Regions from separate parts of the Paraburkholderia fungorum genome, predicted to be linked through region 1. Evidence: riboswitches for the same ligand, from Rfam matches in the RefSeq annotation. Region 1 holds a riboswitch; the other holds the start of a gene.

The links. Region 1 has a riboswitch for thiamine pyrophosphate ahead of thiC (phosphomethylpyrimidine synthase ThiC). Riboswitches for the same ligand answer to the same signal wherever they lie in the genome.
Region 2: another riboswitch for thiamine pyrophosphate. It lies ahead of BLS41_RS15895 (FAD-dependent oxidoreductase); the one in region 1 lies ahead of thiC (phosphomethylpyrimidine synthase ThiC).

Annotation. Positions count from the first base shown of each region.
Region 1 covers NZ_FNKP01000001.1:2,626,367-2,634,424, reverse strand. Annotated here, with positions in the region: gene BLS41_RS11550 (hypothetical protein) at 250-744, opposite strand; gene BLS41_RS11545 (glycine zipper 2TM domain-containing protein) at 919-1,131, opposite strand; gene thiC (phosphomethylpyrimidine synthase ThiC) at 1,410-3,341, opposite strand; TPP riboswitch at 3,480-3,598, opposite strand; gene BLS41_RS11535 (GreA/GreB family elongation factor) at 3,853-4,263, opposite strand; gene BLS41_RS11530 (hypothetical protein) at 4,792-5,253, shown strand; gene BLS41_RS11525 (EamA family transporter) at 5,805-6,734, shown strand; gene BLS41_RS11520 (NADPH-dependent 2,4-dienoyl-CoA reductase) at 6,803-8,058, opposite strand, start outside.
Region 2 covers NZ_FNKP01000001.1:3,567,331-3,575,388, forward strand. Annotated here, with positions in the region: gene thiE (thiamine phosphate synthase) at 1-539, opposite strand, end outside; gene BLS41_RS15885 (thiazole synthase) at 536-1,375, opposite strand; gene thiS (sulfur carrier protein ThiS) at 1,406-1,603, opposite strand; gene BLS41_RS15895 (FAD-dependent oxidoreductase) at 1,688-2,824, opposite strand; TPP riboswitch at 3,044-3,167, opposite strand; gene BLS41_RS15900 (ABC transporter ATP-binding protein/permease) at 3,588-5,339, shown strand; gene BLS41_RS15905 (SDR family NAD(P)-dependent oxidoreductase) at 5,336-6,139, shown strand; gene BLS41_RS15910 (hypothetical protein) at 6,395-6,856, shown strand; gene BLS41_RS15915 (hypothetical protein) at 7,097-7,675, shown strand; gene BLS41_RS15920 (response regulator) at 7,768-8,058, shown strand, end outside.

The DNA.
Region 1 (8,058 bases):
GCGTCGCGATGGCAGTGTGGATGAGCATCCTCGACGCGCACGGGGAATCGCGTCGTTTTTAAGCAGATACTGTGTGTGACTTTCGAAGCATAGAGCGCTGGCCGGGCGCGTCAAGAAGGGAAACTACCGGAGGGGGCGGAGCGGCTGCCGTTGCGGATCTGCATCCTGGGTGAAGTAGATCCGCGTGGCGTGATGTGACGTGATGCGGCGTGATGTGACGTAACGCGAGCCGTTAAACGCCGTAAAAATTCAATGCCAATGATGTCCCCAGCCACCACCCCAATATCCGCCGATACCGATCGAAACCGACGGTCCGTAATAGCCGGGGTAGCCATAGCCGTATCCGTAATAGGCCGGATACACCGGCGGCGGATAGTACGCGGGATAAGCCGGCGCCACATAGACGGGCGGCGGCGCGGCGACGGCGTACGTTGGCGGCGGGACCTGCTGGACTGGCTGAACTTGTGCCTGAGCCTGGACTTGCTGCTGCGTGTCCGCCGAATCGGCCTGATCGGCGGCTTGCTGCAGGGGCAGAGCAGGTGGCGTGGCATAGGCCGGTGCGTAATAGCCGGATGGATAGTATCCATACGGGTAATAACAACCCGACAGCGTCATCGCGCAAATGGCGGCGCCGACGGCAAGACCTGCACGCCTTGCTCGCGGAAAATCTGAAAAGCAACGTGAAAGACCGCGCGATGGCCAAAGGCTCATCGCGCGATCCGTGTTGATGACGCGGGACTTCATGACGCGCTCCTGGTTAAATCGACGCCGGTACCGGGGCGTCGTTTTCCGAGCTTACGCTCCCGCTACGCGAACACGATTGCAAAAGCGTAACTGCGTATTTCGCGTCATTGCAAAGCGCGAACTGAAGCGCGCGGCCGAGGTCGAGGCAGCAGTCACCGCATCACCAAAGCCCGCTTACTTACCCACCTGATTACCGATGATGCCGCCCGCCGCCGCACCGCCTACTGTCGACAGCGCGCTACCGCCGAGCGCCGCGCCCGCTGCGCCACCCAGACCTGCGCCGATTGCCGTGTCGCGGCCCTGACGGCTCATACCGTCACATGCCGAGAGGCTCCCAACGAGCGCAACGAGAGCCGCAAGCGTGCCGAGGGTTCGAATCGATTTCATGATGTTGACTCCATTTATGTCGTTGGAAGCAGTCGTCGAAATGGACAGATAACCATGTCCCCTATGCATTTGATCTTAGCGGCGCAGTCCGTATCCGGATGTGTGCGCTTGTCAGCGGACTGACGGTTTCGTAATCAAATGTTTCCCCTGTTCAAGCATGTGACGTGCCCGCCCCGCCACAAACGGAAAAGCCCGCCGGAGGCGGGCTTCGATGCTGCAACGCAGTGACCTGGCGGGCCGGCTGGCGTAAAAAAGATAGCCGGCCCGCGATCCCTACCTTACTGCCGCTGATAGATCTCAGCGCCTTTCTTCATGAACTCGATCGACTTCACTTCCATGCCTTTCTTCAGCGCTTCGTCGTCGGTCACGCCTTGTTGCGCCGCGAATTCGCGCACGTCCTGCGTGATCTTCATCGAGCAGAAATGCGGGCCGCACATCGAGCAGAAATGCGCGACCTTCGCCGAGTCCTTCGGCAGCGTTTCGTCGTGGAATTCGCGAGCCTTGTCCGGGTCGAGGCCGAGATTGAACTGGTCTTCCCAACGGAATTCGAAGCGCGCTTTGCTCAACGCGTTGTCACGCACCTGCGCGCCGGGGTGACCCTTCGCGAGATCGGCGGCGTGCGCGGCGAGCTTGTACGTGATGATGCCGGTCTTCACGTCGTCCTTGTTCGGCAAGCCCAGGTGTTCCTTCGGCGTGACGTAGCAGAGCATCGCCGTGCCGAACCAGCCGATCATCGCCGCGCCGATGCCCGACGTGATGTGGTCGTAACCGGGCGCGATGTCGGTCGTCAACGGTCCCAGCGTGTAGAACGGCGCTTCGTCGCACCATTCCAGTTGCAGGTCCATGTTCTCCTTGATCAACTGCATCGGCACGTGGCCCGGGCCTTCGATCATCGTCTGCACGTCGTGCTTCCACGCGATCTGTGTGAGTTCGCCGAGCGTCTTCAATTCGCCGAGCTGCGCTTCGTCGTTCGCGTCGTAGATCGAACCGGGACGCAGGCCGTCGCCGAGCGAGAAGGCCACGTCATACGCCTTCATGATTTCGCAGATGTCTTCGAAATGCTCGTACAGGAAGCTTTCCTTGTGATGCGCGAGGCACCACTTCGCCATGATCGAGCCGCCGCGCGACACGATGCCGGTCATCCGCTTCGCGGTGAGCGGCACGTATTGCAGACGCACGCCCGCGTGAATCGTGAAGTAGTCGACGCCTTGCTCGGCCTGTTCGATCAGCGTGTCGCGGAAGATTTCCCACGTCAGATCTTCGGCTTTGCCGTTGACCTTTTCGAGCGCCTGATAGATCGGCACCGTGCCGATCGGCACCGGCGAATTGCGGATGATCCACTCGCGCGTTTCATGAATATGCTTGCCGGTGGACAGATCCATCACCGTGTCGCCGCCCCAGCGGATCGCCCACGTCATCTTGTCGACTTCTTCGCCGATCGACGACGTCACCGCCGAGTTGCCGATGTTCGCGTTGACCTTCACGAGGAAATTGCGGCCGATGATCATCGGTTCGCTTTCCGGGTGGTTGATGTTGTTCGGGATGATCGCGCGGCCGCGTGCGATTTCTTCGCGCACGAATTCCGGCGTAATCGCGGTGAGGCCGTTCGGACCGAACGCGCTTGCACCGAACGCCTGGCCCGGATGCTGACGACCCATCATCGCGGCGAGCTTTTCGCCGTTCGGGCCGCTCGTCTTCAGCGTCTCCAGATACTCCGCGCGGCGCTGGTTCTCGCGAATCGCGATGTATTCCATTTCCGGCGTGATGATGCCCTTACGCGCGTAGTGCATCTGCGACACGTTCTTGCCGGCGATCGCGCGGCGCGGCGTGCGGTGCAGGCCCTGGAAACGCAGGTCGGCGGTGGCGGTGTCGGCGGCACGTTCGCGGCTAAAATCGCTCGACAGACCCGTCAGCGCTTCGGTGTCGCCGCGTTCTTCGATCCACGCCTGACGCAGCGCGGGCAAACCTGCGCGAATGTCGATCTTCGCGTCCGGATCCGAGTACGGACCCGACGTATCGTAGACATAAACCGGCGGATTCTTTTCACCACCGAAGCTGTCCGGCGTGTCGGCTTGCGAAATTTCGCGCATCGGCACGCGAATGTCCGCACGCGAACCGGTCACGTAGATCTTGCGGGAATTGGGCAGCGGCGCGACGGCGGCTTCATCGACGTGGGCGTCGGCGGAAAGAAACTTCGGGTTGGCGTTCATGCGTATCTCCGTGTGTCGGCCGGAGTTGACGCGTTGACGTCTCACTCTGGCCGCTTGCAAATGCAATGTGGGGCGGCTAAGCAGGAGACGAGACGGAAGTTGTCGGAAATCGCGAGGAAATGAGGCAATAAAGCTTGGGTGCGAAATCCGTACGCTTCCCTGCGCTGGCATTATCCAGATCAGGTTCAAAGGGTATTTCTCACCCGCGCGGCACGGACCTCCAACCTCCGTGCGACGCAGGACCCCCGCGTTAGCAGCGCACACGATACACCGGCTGCCGGGGGCTTGGCAACCTGTGCAGGAGAAGTCAGCGAGTTGTCAGGCAAAGCCCGGGCGAGCTTTTATGCCGGTTTCGAAGCGGGCGGAACGACGCGCGGGGCGGTGTTTTCAATGCCGTAGGCGCGCGTCTTTGATAGCGGATTCACGACGATTTTTGCGAGCGAATCCATGTGTCGTCATGGGTTATTTCGTGTCTTATGCGCTACGAATTGCAGCGAAAAAACAGCAAAAATCACAACGAAAAGTCGTCGGCGGCTTCGGGCTGGTAGAGGATCTTGTCGAGCTTCAGCACCTTCTCCGTGCCGCTCGGTGGCGTAAAGCGGATGCGTTCGCCGCGCTTCGCGCCGAGCAGCGCCAGGCCGACCGGTGAGAACACGTTCAGCCGACCTTGCCCAAAGTCCGCATTGGGCGGATAGACCACGGTCCACGTCATCTGCTCGCCGCTGGTTTCGTCGATCAGCGTGGCTTGCGAATTCATCGTGATGACGTTGGCCGGAATCTCGCGCGCGTCGACGATCACGGCGCGTTCGAGCACGTCGTCAAGCATGTCCTGCAGACGGGCGTCGGCACCGGGCGCGGCCGCATGCTTCTCGAGGCGGGCGACGTCGAGTTCGGTGAGGTAACAGGTTTTCGTCTTTTTCACGATGGATACTCCAATTCGATCTGCATATAAGGGAACTGCGTGCGAATGAGATCGGCCCGGAGCCTGACAAACGCGGCTCGGGTGATGGAGCGAACAGCGTTAGATCGGGCGCCGGGCGGCGTGAAGCGGGAGCGTTCGGGACGGCTTGCAGGCGCGACGCGGTGCGAGATCCGCGCGCGCGCAACCGGTTGCGCGGCGCAGGCGCAAGCGGGTGAACACACGGGAAGTCGGAGAGCGCATCGTGATAGCCGGAATGTCGAAAAGAGGAGGGTGATTCACGCGCGGACAACGAATAAGGCAGCGCGATCGAAAGGTGAATGTTAGCACGGGGCGTTTGTATCTTTATTCGGCATGGCGGCGAACGGCTCTCGGTTTATCCCCGCTTTGATGCCCAGCCCCGGATCGCGCGGCAATTCAAGCTCGTTGCGGCGATGCCGTTAAAGCAGGTTTGGGAGAGGCTGTCATCCAGTATCGCGAGAGGGGGCGCTGGGTGGCGCGTGAGTAGCACAAGCGGCACAGGAGATGAGTATGACTTCGAGAACAGGGCAATGGCGGGTGTCGGCTCGGGCAGTCGCTGCAGTCACGATGGTGCTGCTGGCGACGCCGTTGACCGCATTGGCGGCCGATGGCGGGACGATCCGGTTTGTCGGCGCGATCACAGCGCCGTTGTTGCAGATAACCTCGTTGCCGGTTGCTCCCACGATGCGGTTGGAAACGGCCAATGCGCAAGCGGCGCGTCAGGAAGGCGGCATTGCCCTGACTTTCAACTCGTCGCCGGGTGTGGTGTCGGGTGCAGATGTCGCACTGCAGGTTGTCGGCGCCGGGAAGTCGCGTGATGCCGTGGCGGCGCGTTTCGTCGATACCGGGAGCCGGGTAGGCGCTGCACACGACGGGCACTACCGGGTTGGCCGCGACGGTGGGGTGTTGTCGTTATCGCCGAAGCGGGCCGGTTCGGCTACGCCGGTGATCGTCGTCATGAGTTATGACTGAATGGGCGGGCCGCTAGCCGGCCGTGCGGCCGGCTAATCGTCAGGATTGCGATTGACGCGGGCGCGTGCGAACGGCGGTGCATCGACGTCTGCAATTTCATACTCAAGCGCTGCTGACGAAAGCCGGTCAGGCGGAAAATGCTGCCTGCGCTTTCACGGCCCTGAATACAACCGGTGGCCATCCGCCGCCGTTTAAATGCAATCGGGATAACTAAAGCAAACCCGCGCCGGCATCCCGAAAAAACGCCGCAACACGCGCCCCAAATTCCCTGTTGTAACCACGCAAAAAAGTTACGATTCTTTCGCTCGACGCGGTGGGCGCTTACTGCATAATGCCGTGCGCGCCAACCTTTAGGCGCGTGTTCGCCGAGGCCCGGATTCTCCCGTTTGCCGCGGCGGTGTGGCCCCATTGGCCATCTATCGTCTTTCCGTTCCACCGACATGTCCGCCAGCCTCGCCCGTCAGACCGCATCGCCGATGCGGTATCCGCCATCCCGCCACAGGGTTTTCAGCGGGGGCGCAGCACCTCGAGCGGCATGGGCGGGTTGAACCATGTCGCTGCAATTCCCAAACCGTTTTTCGCGTGGTTTCCCGATCCGTTTGCCGCAATCGCGTAACGGTCAGATCGCGCTGGCTCTCGCCGTCGTTTATCTCGTCTGGGGCTCGACGTATCTCGCCGTGCATGTCGCGCTCGGCTCGTTCCCGCCGCTGTTGATGTCCGGGCTGCGCAACCTGTTTGCCGGCATCGGGCTGTTCGTGTTCGCCGCGCGCCGCAAGCCGGTCTGGCCGACTGCCGCCGAGGTCCGCAATGCCGGGATCGTCGGCACGATGCTGGTGGGGTTGTCGAGCGGCATGCTGGCCTACGGGATGCGCACTGTCGGCACCGGCACCGCGGCGGTGATGGTCGCGACCGTGCCGCTGTTCGCCACGGTGATCGCAGCGGTCGCGGGCCGTAAGATCGGGCGGGGCGAGTGGTTCGCGGTCGGGCTGGGGCTGGTGGGTATCGCGATTCTCAGCCACGGCGACAGCGCGCCTGGGTCGGCGGGTGGCAGTCTCGCGATTCTGTGCGGCGCGCTGTTCTGGGCGGGCGGCGCGCATCTGGCGGGGCGTCTGAAGCTGCCTTCGGACCTGTTCCTGTCGACTGCCTTGCAGATCGGCCTGGGCGGCGTGATGTCGACGCTGGTCGCGTGGGTGTCGGGCGAACGGATGCTCGAGATGCACTTCCTGCCCTTGCTGGCGTTTCTCTACCTGATGCTGATCGGGACGATGGCCGCGTATGTCGCGTATGGGTTCCTGATCCGCCATACGAGTCCGATCATCGCCAGCAGCTGCATGTATGTGAACCCGGTGGTCGCCGTCGCGCTCGGCGCGCTGCTGCTGGGGGAGCCGGTTACGCATTCGACGGTCATCGCGACTGTCGTGATTCTGGCGAGCGTCGGTTTGTCGTTCTGGTTCGATTACCGGAAGAAGGGGCTGGCCTGAGTTGAACCGCAGAGCCTAAGCCACCGAGCCGCGCTCACAGTTCACCCCGCGAGCGCGGGCCGTTCCCTTCAGAGCGACGCGGCCACCTCCGCGCCTTCGCGAATCGCGCGTTTCGCATCTAGTTCGGTCGCGACCTTCGCTCCGCCAATCAGATGAAAACGCGGACCGGCAGCGCTAGCCGCGTCGCCCGGATGCAGATCCCGCAGCGACTCCTGTCCCGCGCACACGACGATCGAATCGACTTCGAGCCATTCCTCGGCTCCGTCACGCGCGATTTTCAGACCGCGCGCGCCGATCTCCAGATACGACACGCCGGCCAGCATCTTCACGCCGTTTTTCGCCAGCGTCGCGCGATGCACCCAGCCCGACGTTTTCCCAAGCCCCATGCCGAGCTTGCCCGCCTTGCGCTGCAACAGCCAGATTTCGCGCGCAGGATGTGCAGCAGCCGGCGGCTTCAGCCCGCCGCGTTCGCGTACCGTCAGATCGACACCCCATTCGTCGAGCCACGCATCGCGCGGCGTGGGCAGCGGTTCATCCGCGCGATGCAGTAGAAACTCGCTCACGTCGAAACCGATACCGCCCGCGCCAATCACCGCGACGCGTTTTCCGACCGGCGCACCACGCAGCACGTCGACGTAAGACAGCACATTCGGCCCGTCGATGCCCGCAATCGACGGCCGTCGCGGCACGATGCCGGTCGCGACGATCACGTCGTCGTAGCCGCCCGCCGCGAGCAACGCCGGATCGACGCGCGTATTGAGCCGCACGTCGACCCGGTGACGCTGCAACTGGCTCTGAAAATAGCGGATCGTCTCGCTGAACTCTTCCTTGCCCGGCACGCGCATCGCCAGATTGAACTGGCCGCCGATCTCCGCGCCCGCATCGAACAGGGTCACGCGATGCCCGCGCGACGCCGCGACCGTCGCCGCAGACAGGCCCGCCGGTCCCGCGCCGACCACCGCGATTGAGCGCACCGCCTGCGCGCCGGAAACAGGGCGGTAGACCAGTTCGGTCTCACGTCCCGCGCGCGGATTCACGAGGCAACTTGCGCGCTGATTCTTGAACGTGTGATCGAGGCAAGCCTGATTGCACGCGATACAGGTGTTGATTTCCTGCGCGCGCCCCTCAGCGGCTTTCACGACGAAATCGGGATCGGCGAGCAGCGGTCTCGCCATCGAAACCAGATCGCCCGCGCGTTGCGCAAGAAGTTCTTCGGCGACTTCCGGCGTATTGATCCGGTTCGACACGATCACCGGCACCCTGACCGCCGCCTTCAGACGCGCGCTCAGTTCAGCAAAGGCGGCGCGCGGCACGGAGGTCACGA
Region 2 (8,058 bases), 940 kb from region 1:
TCGGCGGTCGGCAGCACCGGATAGAGACCGAGCCGGTCCGGGCAGCGCGGAAACGCCTTCGCCGGTGCAGCCGGCAAGCCGGTAAGACGCGGAAAGCGTGTGATATCGGCCGGGAATGCATCGTCTGCGCGGGTTTCGTCGCCGTCGCGCCAGGCGAGTGCCAGCACCAGCGCGTCATGCGGATCGAAACCGCAATCCAGAAACGCAGCCAGCGCGGCAATCCAGTCTTCCGCCAGATGGCCTTCGAGACGATACGTCTCACCGCCCAGATGCAGCGCGGCCTTGCCTTGCGCGGCTTCGATCACGCCCGCGCCCTGCACCTGCCAGCGCGCCACCTGCTCGCCGTGCTGCTGGGCGTCGGCGATCACGATCAGGTCGCCGCCGTTCGATGCGTCCGGCGCGCTCAGGCAGATGCGCCACGGCGCGTGCGTCGGCGGCCAGTCGCCGAGACGGGCGCGGATGCGCTCGGCGGCTTCGGTGAGTTCGTCGGCTGGCGGCCAGAACAGGTCGCGGTCTTTCAATGCCAGTGTTTGCGTCATGCGGCGCTCCCGTCTTGGTGCCAGAACGGCATGCCGACCACCGGCGTGCTCGCGTGTGCGCTTTCGCGCTCGGCCATCGGCCCCGCCAGATAAGCCTGGCGGCCCGCTTCGACACCCAGTGCAAAGGCGCGCGCCATCGCATCGGGGTGCGTGGCCTGCGACACCGCCGTGTTCAGCAACACGCCGTCGAAGCCCCACTCCATCACCTGAGCCGCGTGCGACGGCACGCCGAGCCCGGCGTCGACGATCAGCGGCACGTCGGGCAGACGCTCGCGCAGCACGCGCAAGCCGTACGGATTGATCACACCCTTGCCGGTGCCGATCGGCGCGCCCCACGGCATCAGCGCTTCACAGCCGGCGTCCAGCAGACGGCGGCCGATCACCAGGTCTTCGGTGCAATACGGCAGTACCTTGAAGCCGTCCTTGACCAGTTGCGCAGCCGCTTCGATCAGGCCGACCGGGTCGGGCTGCAGCGTGTAGTCGTCGCCGATCAGTTCGAGCTTGATCCAGTCGGTTTCGAAGATTTCGCGCGCCATGTGCGCGGTCGTCACCGCTTCGCCGACCGTCAGGCAGCCGGCCGTGTTCGGCAGCAGCGGCACGCCGTGGCGCTTGAGCAGGTCGAAGAAACCGGCTTCGGCGCCGCCTTCGTTCATCTGACGGCGCAACGCGACGGTCACCATGCCGGGGCGCGCGGCGTCGATCGAATCGGACAGCGATTGCAGCGACGGATACCGCGACGTGCCCAGCAGCACGCGGCTTGCGAAGGTCTGGCCGTAGAGCGTGAGCGCGTCGGCGGTTGAAGCCGTTGCAGCAGTTTGGGGGGAAGTCATTTGCATAGTCTTTGTCTCCGGCAAGGCGTGGCGGGTTTAGCCACCGGCCACGGGTTGCACGACATCGAGCCGGTCGCCCGGCTGCAGCGCGCGCGCGGCATGCTGGGTGCGCGCGACGAAATCGCCGTTCAGCGCGACCGCGAACGGCGGACGCGCGCCGAACGCGGCGAGCGCATCGGCGACAGTCGCGCCTTCGGGCAACGACAACGGCTTCTGATTGATATGAATGTCCATGGTGTTCGAATACGGTTCAGGCAGGTTCTATCGATGACGGAAGCGGCACAGTGCATCGCGCAAAACGCCTATGACGCGCAACGCTCATGCCGGCTCCCGCGCGGAATCCAGTTGGAAAAGCTCGCTCCAGCGCGCGGCGTGGCGCCAGTCGGCGAACGCGTCGGCATCGCCCACACGGCCGTCGAGCAGCGCTGAAGCGAAACGGACGGCTTCGTCGGCGACCTCGGGCACGATCATGTAGCCGTGCCGGTACAGGCCGTTCACGCGCAGCGTCTGCGCGCCGTCCCACAGCAGCGCCGGCCGGTGATCCGGCAAAGTCGGGCGGCACTGCGAATTCAGTTCGAGGATGCGAGCCTCGCCGAAACCGGGATGCACCGAAAACGCCGCGCTCAGCAATTCGAGCGCCGAGCGCACGCTGACCGGCGACATGTCCTCGCCTTCGACTTCGGTCGCACCGATCACGTACAGATCGTTCTCTTTCGGCGCGATATACAGCGGATAACGCGGATGCAGCAGCCGCACCGGCCGCGTCAGCTTGATGCCGGGAGCGTGCACGCGCGCGACTTCGCCGCGAATGCCGCGCAAAGTGGGCAGCGCGGGCTTCGCGCCGAGCCCCCGGCAGTCGATCGTGATGCGCGCGGGCGGCAGCGCGGCATCGTCGACCGGCGTGTTCCAGTGAGTGTCGACGCCGCGTTGCGCGAGCCCCGCGGCCAGCGCGGCGAGCACCTGACGGTTATCCAGTTGACCTTCGCGCGGCAGCAGCCAGCCCTGATTGAAGCGGCCTGCCAGAGCGGGCTCCGCTGCCCCGACTTGTGCACCCGCCAGCGTCACGAAACCGCCGTCGAGCAACTCGGCTGGCGCATTCGAACGCACCCGGCGTTCGAACAGAGGCGCTTCGGTGCGATCCGCGTGATGCCAGACCACCAGCGTGCCGTTGCGCTGGAAAAACACGGGTTCGGGCAATTCCGCGAGCACTTGCGGCCAGGTGTCGAGCGAACTGGCGCCCAGCCGCGTAATCAGCAACTCCGCGCTGGCGGCTTCGGCGAGCGGCGCGAGCATCGCGGCTGCCACCCACGCTGCGGCCTGAGTGCCGGCGGCATCGCCACGCTCATACAGCGCCACGCGATGCCCCTGCCCTGCCAGACGCCATGCGACCAGCCGTCCGCTAAGACCGCCGCCGAGCACGGCGAAATCGGGTGTTGGGGAGGTGGGACGGTTCATCGTGCGCGCTCCGTCCGGTTGCCGGAGGCAACGCTGAAGCACGGCGCGTCAGCAGCGACGCGGCGAAGAGCAAAACACATATCTGAAGAATTGGCGGTCATCGAGTCCTTTCCGTACGGCAAAAATCGCACGTACCCAGGACGAAACCGGCGGGTAAAGCCGGCCGGACAACACGCGCGCACTGAATGTACGGACGCCGCCCGGCGGGGAATGGAAGATTGGTAGCTTCCGGAAACTTCCCGCGCCGGTATTACCCGGATCGGGTGCAAAGGGTCTCTCTCAGCCTCGCCGCCACGGCGTGAAAACCACGCCGCCAAGGGGCGAAGCACCCCTGTTTCGTCGAAGGTCATTAGACCATAAAACGCGCGCAGCCCGCAAACCAGCGGGCTGTCGCGCCGGCCGGAATTGATCCGGCACGCTATTTCTTTACGCGGATGCGGCCGGGTGCAACGCTCTGGCACAATGCACGAACGCATGTCGTCGAAGCGCGGCGCGAACGGCCTGTCGAGCCGCTTACGCCACGACGGCATGAGGTGAAGCCCTTAAGCGAAAATTAATTTTCGCTTAAGGGCTTCACGCCAGAATCGGACGCTCACCCGGACGCGCGTTCGTCGAGCACGACGCCCGGGCATGTACCGAGAATCCGCCGCAGAGCGGCCCCGAGGGTGGGCCAGCCTGCAAGGGAAACCCGGCACCGAGCCAACCCATCCGGGTCTGCCCAAGCGGGCCGCTCCGAACGGGCCAGCACTTCATCAGGACGCTCATGACACCGACCACCTCTGCCAGCCCCGCGCTGCCGCCAGACGAAAAAGTCTCCGCCTGGAGCCTGATCAAACCTTACTGGGTCTCCGAGGAAAAAAAAGTTGCCTGGGGCCTGCTCATCACGATCGTGGTGATGAACCTGCTTATCGTGTGGATCAACGTGCGCCTGAACCGCTGGAGCGCCGACTTCTACAACGCGCTGCAAAGCAAGAACGTGCACGATTTTCCGCACCTGCTGATGGTGTTTTCGCTGCTCGCGTTCGCCTTCATCATTCTCGCGGTGTACCGCGGTTATCTGCGTCAGATGCTCGGATTCCGCTGGCGTCAGTGGCTCACCACCCGGTACCTGAACGAGTGGCTGAAAGACAGCGCCTTCTACCGGATCGAACGCGACCGGCTCGCCGACAACCCCGACCAGCGGATCAGCGACGACCTGCAATCGCTCGCCACCAGCACGCTGTCGCTAACCCTCGACCTGCTGTCCACCGTTGTCACGCTGGTGTCGTTCATCACGATCCTCTGGTCGCTGGCCGGCGCGCTGAGCATCTCGCTCGGCGGCATGCCGCTGCAGATTCCCGGCTACATGGTGTGGGCCGCGGCGCTGTACGCGGTGATCGGTTCGGTCGTCATCCAGAAGGTGGGCCATCCGCTCGTGCCGATCAACTACCAGGCGCAGAAAGTCGAGGCGGACTTCCGTTTCGGCCTGATCCGGCTGCGCGAGAACGCCGAACAGATCGCCTTCTACAACGGCATGGAAGTCGAGAAGAAGAACGCGCACTCGCTGTTCGGCCGCATCCGCGACAACTGGTGGCAGGTGATGAAGTACACCAAGCGGCTCACTTTCGTATCCGCCTTCTACGGCCAGATCGCCATCATCTTCCCGATCGTGGTCGCCGCGCCCCGCTACTTCGCCGGCGCGTTCTCGTTCGGCGTGCTGATGCAGATTTCGAGTGCGTTCGGCACCGTCAGCGATTCGTTCTCGTGGTTCATCAACAGTTACGGCAGCCTCGTCGAATGGCGCGCTACGGTGAACCGGCTGCGCGAATTCAAGCGCGTCGTGCATGCGCCGCGTCTGAAGGAGTCGGTGTCGCCGGCTACCGAACATGGCGGCATCAACCTGCATTTCGTCGATGAAGACCGCCTCTCCACCGAAGGCCTCAAGCTCGCGCTGCCGAACGGCAGCCCGCTGTCGCGCATCCGCGATATCGCGATCGAGCCGGGTTCGCGCTGGCTGGTGCGGGGTCCGTCGGGCGCGGGCAAGAGCACGCTGATGCGCGCGCTCGCCGGCTTGTGGCCGTTCGGCGACGGCGCGATCGACGCACCGGTCAACGCGCGCATGATGTTCATTCCGCAGGTCAGCTATATGCCGATCGGCACGCTGAAAGCGGCGCTCGCCTACCCCTCGGCCGCCGACACCTATACCGACGACGAATGCCGCGAGGCGCTCGTCATCTGCCACCTGTCGGAATACGCGGATCGCCTGCAGGAATCGGGGCACTGGACGCGGATTCTGTCGCCGGGTGAGCAACAGCGTCTGGCCGGTGCGCGCGTGCTGCTGCACAAGCCCGACTACCTGTTCCTCGACGAAGCGACCAGCGCGCTCGACGCGGAAAACGAGGCGCGTCTTTATCGCCTGTTCACCGAGCGCTTGCCGAAGGCGGCGATTGTCAGCGTCGCGCATCGCGAATCGCTGGCTGCGTTCCACGAAGAAACGCTCGATGTCGAGCGTGCCGGCGAACCTGTCGCGGCATGAGCGACGCCGGCCGCGAAGCGGGCGACGTGATTAGCCCAAAGGCTGATCGCGTCGTGCTGATCACCGGCGCCGGTTCCGGTATCGGCGCGGCGCTTGCGCGTCGTATCGCGGGGCCGCGTCAATCGTTGATGTTGCACTCGCGCGGCGCCGACGATGCCGCCCGCGAACGTCTCGCGCAGGTGGCCGCCGAATGCAGCGCGAGCGGCGCAATCTGCGCGACAGTATTCGGCGATCTCGCCGAACGTGGCGCCGCGGAACATGTGATCGACCAGACGTTGGCGACATTCGGCGCGCTCGATCAACTGGTCGCCAACGCGGGACATGCTCAACGTCAGGCGCTCAATGCGCTCGATCCCGACTCATTCAGCAGCGCTTTTGCTGCGATGCCGGCCGCGTTCGCGGCGCTCGTCAAACGCGCAATGCCCGCGCTGGAAACGTCAAAGCGCGGCCGCGTGATCGCGCTGAGTTCTTTCGTCGCGCATCGTTATCGCGCGGACGCACCGTTTGCCGCGACGGCGGCGGCAAAAGCAGCGCTTGAATCGCTGGCTAAAACGGCTGCGGCTGAACTGGCGCCGTACGGCGTCACCGTTAATTGCGTGGCGCCCGGTTATACCCGCAAGGATCGCGGCCCAAGTGCCGATAACGCATCGGTATGGCAACGCGCCGCCGAAGCAACGCCGCTCGGCCATGTCGCTGAACCTGCCGATGTTGCCGCGCTGATCGCGTTTCTTCTGTCGGACGAAGCGCGTCATATCACCGGCCAGGTGATTCATATCGACGGCGGTCTCACGCTCGGCTGAGCGAACATGGAAGCGCGGCTTCGGCTTCCGAAATCATCCAGCCGACGCAGCAAAACATCATCACAAAATCCGCCTAAGCACCTCTGCCCGGCAACATCAAGAAATATCCCGAAATACCCGACAACAACTCGAAAGCATTTGCGAAGCGGGCGGGCTGTTCCGCCCTTTGAAAATGCCGCCTGGCGGCGACGATAGTCGTGCGGGCCGTACCACGTGCGGTCCGCATGTCATTCACTGCTACAGGACTCTCCGCACATGTCATCCGATCGCCGCTCCTCTGCTTTGATCCAGCGCCTTGCGCTGGCTTTCGGCTCCGCCCTGCTGCTCACCTGTGCCGCGCAGGCAGCGCAAGCCGCTCAATCGGCCGAGCCCGCCGACGTTTGCCCCGCGCTCAAACACATCGTCGACGCCACCGATTTCAAGCAGTTGCAATCGCAACCTGACGCGCGCCTGCCGGGCGTCGCAAACGGCGACGACTGCAACTCCAGCAAGCATTCCTACGATTGCCACTGGCGCGCGCACTGGCAGGCCGACGGCGTGATCAACGATCCGCTCGAGGAAATCGGCGCCGATATCGCCGCGTGCTTCCCGAATGTCGTGCACGACGTCAACACGCCGACGCGTCAGCATTTCATCGTGAAGACGGACGACCGCCGGGTCAGCGTCACCGCAAGCGTTCAGGGACAAAACGAATTGCGCCTGCGCGTGGTTCGCTAATTTCACGCTGAGTTCGCGTTCAGTTCGCGCCGACCTGGCGCTGACTTTACGCAAAACCTGTCGCTGAAAACGGCGCTAATCCGTCGCCAACACGGCGCCGAAACGCAGTCCTGAACGCTGCAAACGCTGTCGTCCGCTGCGATCCCGCTTCCTTTGACCGCCACCAGGCAACGCCTCATGACCTTCATGCCGAGCATCCACGCTTACGCTTTCACGCGAGTCCCACGGACTGCATGGGTCATGTTGCGGCGGCCCTGCGCGTGGCTGGCCATAGCCGGCACGCTCGCGTTCGGGCTGAACGGTTGCGCATGGACGCTGATCTCGGCCGCCGACGCAACCGGTTCGGTGATTCAGGCGGGTTACGCGATCGCCGCCAACTATTCGTCGCCGACGTTCGTCAACGGCCAGCCGGCCGATCTGCATCACGTGTGCATCGAGGTGAACCCGGCGGTGTCGGTCGGCGATTTCGTGCCGTCGCTGCAAATGGCGCTCGGCCATCGTGGAATTCGTTCGGATGTCTACAATCCGGGCACCTCACCCGCTGGCTGCGAGGCGCGTCTCGTCTACAACGCCGCGATCGACTACGGCCGCCGCTCGTTCAGCGACGAATCGATCCAGTATCTGTCGATCATCGACCTGACGTTGATCCAGGACGGCCGTATTCTCGTCACCGCACGCTATCAAACGGGCGGCCTCAACACCGACCGCTTCTCGTCGGCATCGACCAAACTCACCGGTCTGATCGACCGGATGGTGGTCGACAAAAAGGCATTCACGCCGGTCCCCCCGCAAACCATTCAGACGTCGCAGGCCAATTAAGTTCGCAGTTTGCTTGCTTTGTCTTACGCGGGAAAGGATTCGAAAGCGTCATGCGCTTTGCTCCGCGCGTGAGGATCACTAAGATGGCCTGAATGAACCAATCCATCCTGGTCGTCGACGACGACCCCGTCGTACGAGAGCTCGTCAGCGAATATCTGCAGGGACGCGGCTTTAAAGTCACCACGCTCGAACACGGCGTGGCGCTTCAGCGCGCGTTGCAGGAAGAGCGTCCCGCGCTGATCGTGCTCGATATCATGATGCCGGAACTCGACGGCATCAGTGCGCTGCGCGCATTGCGCGTCGCGGGCGACGATATTCCCGTGATTCTATTGACGGCGCGTGCCGACCCGATCGACCGCGTGATCGGTCTCGAACTCGGTGCC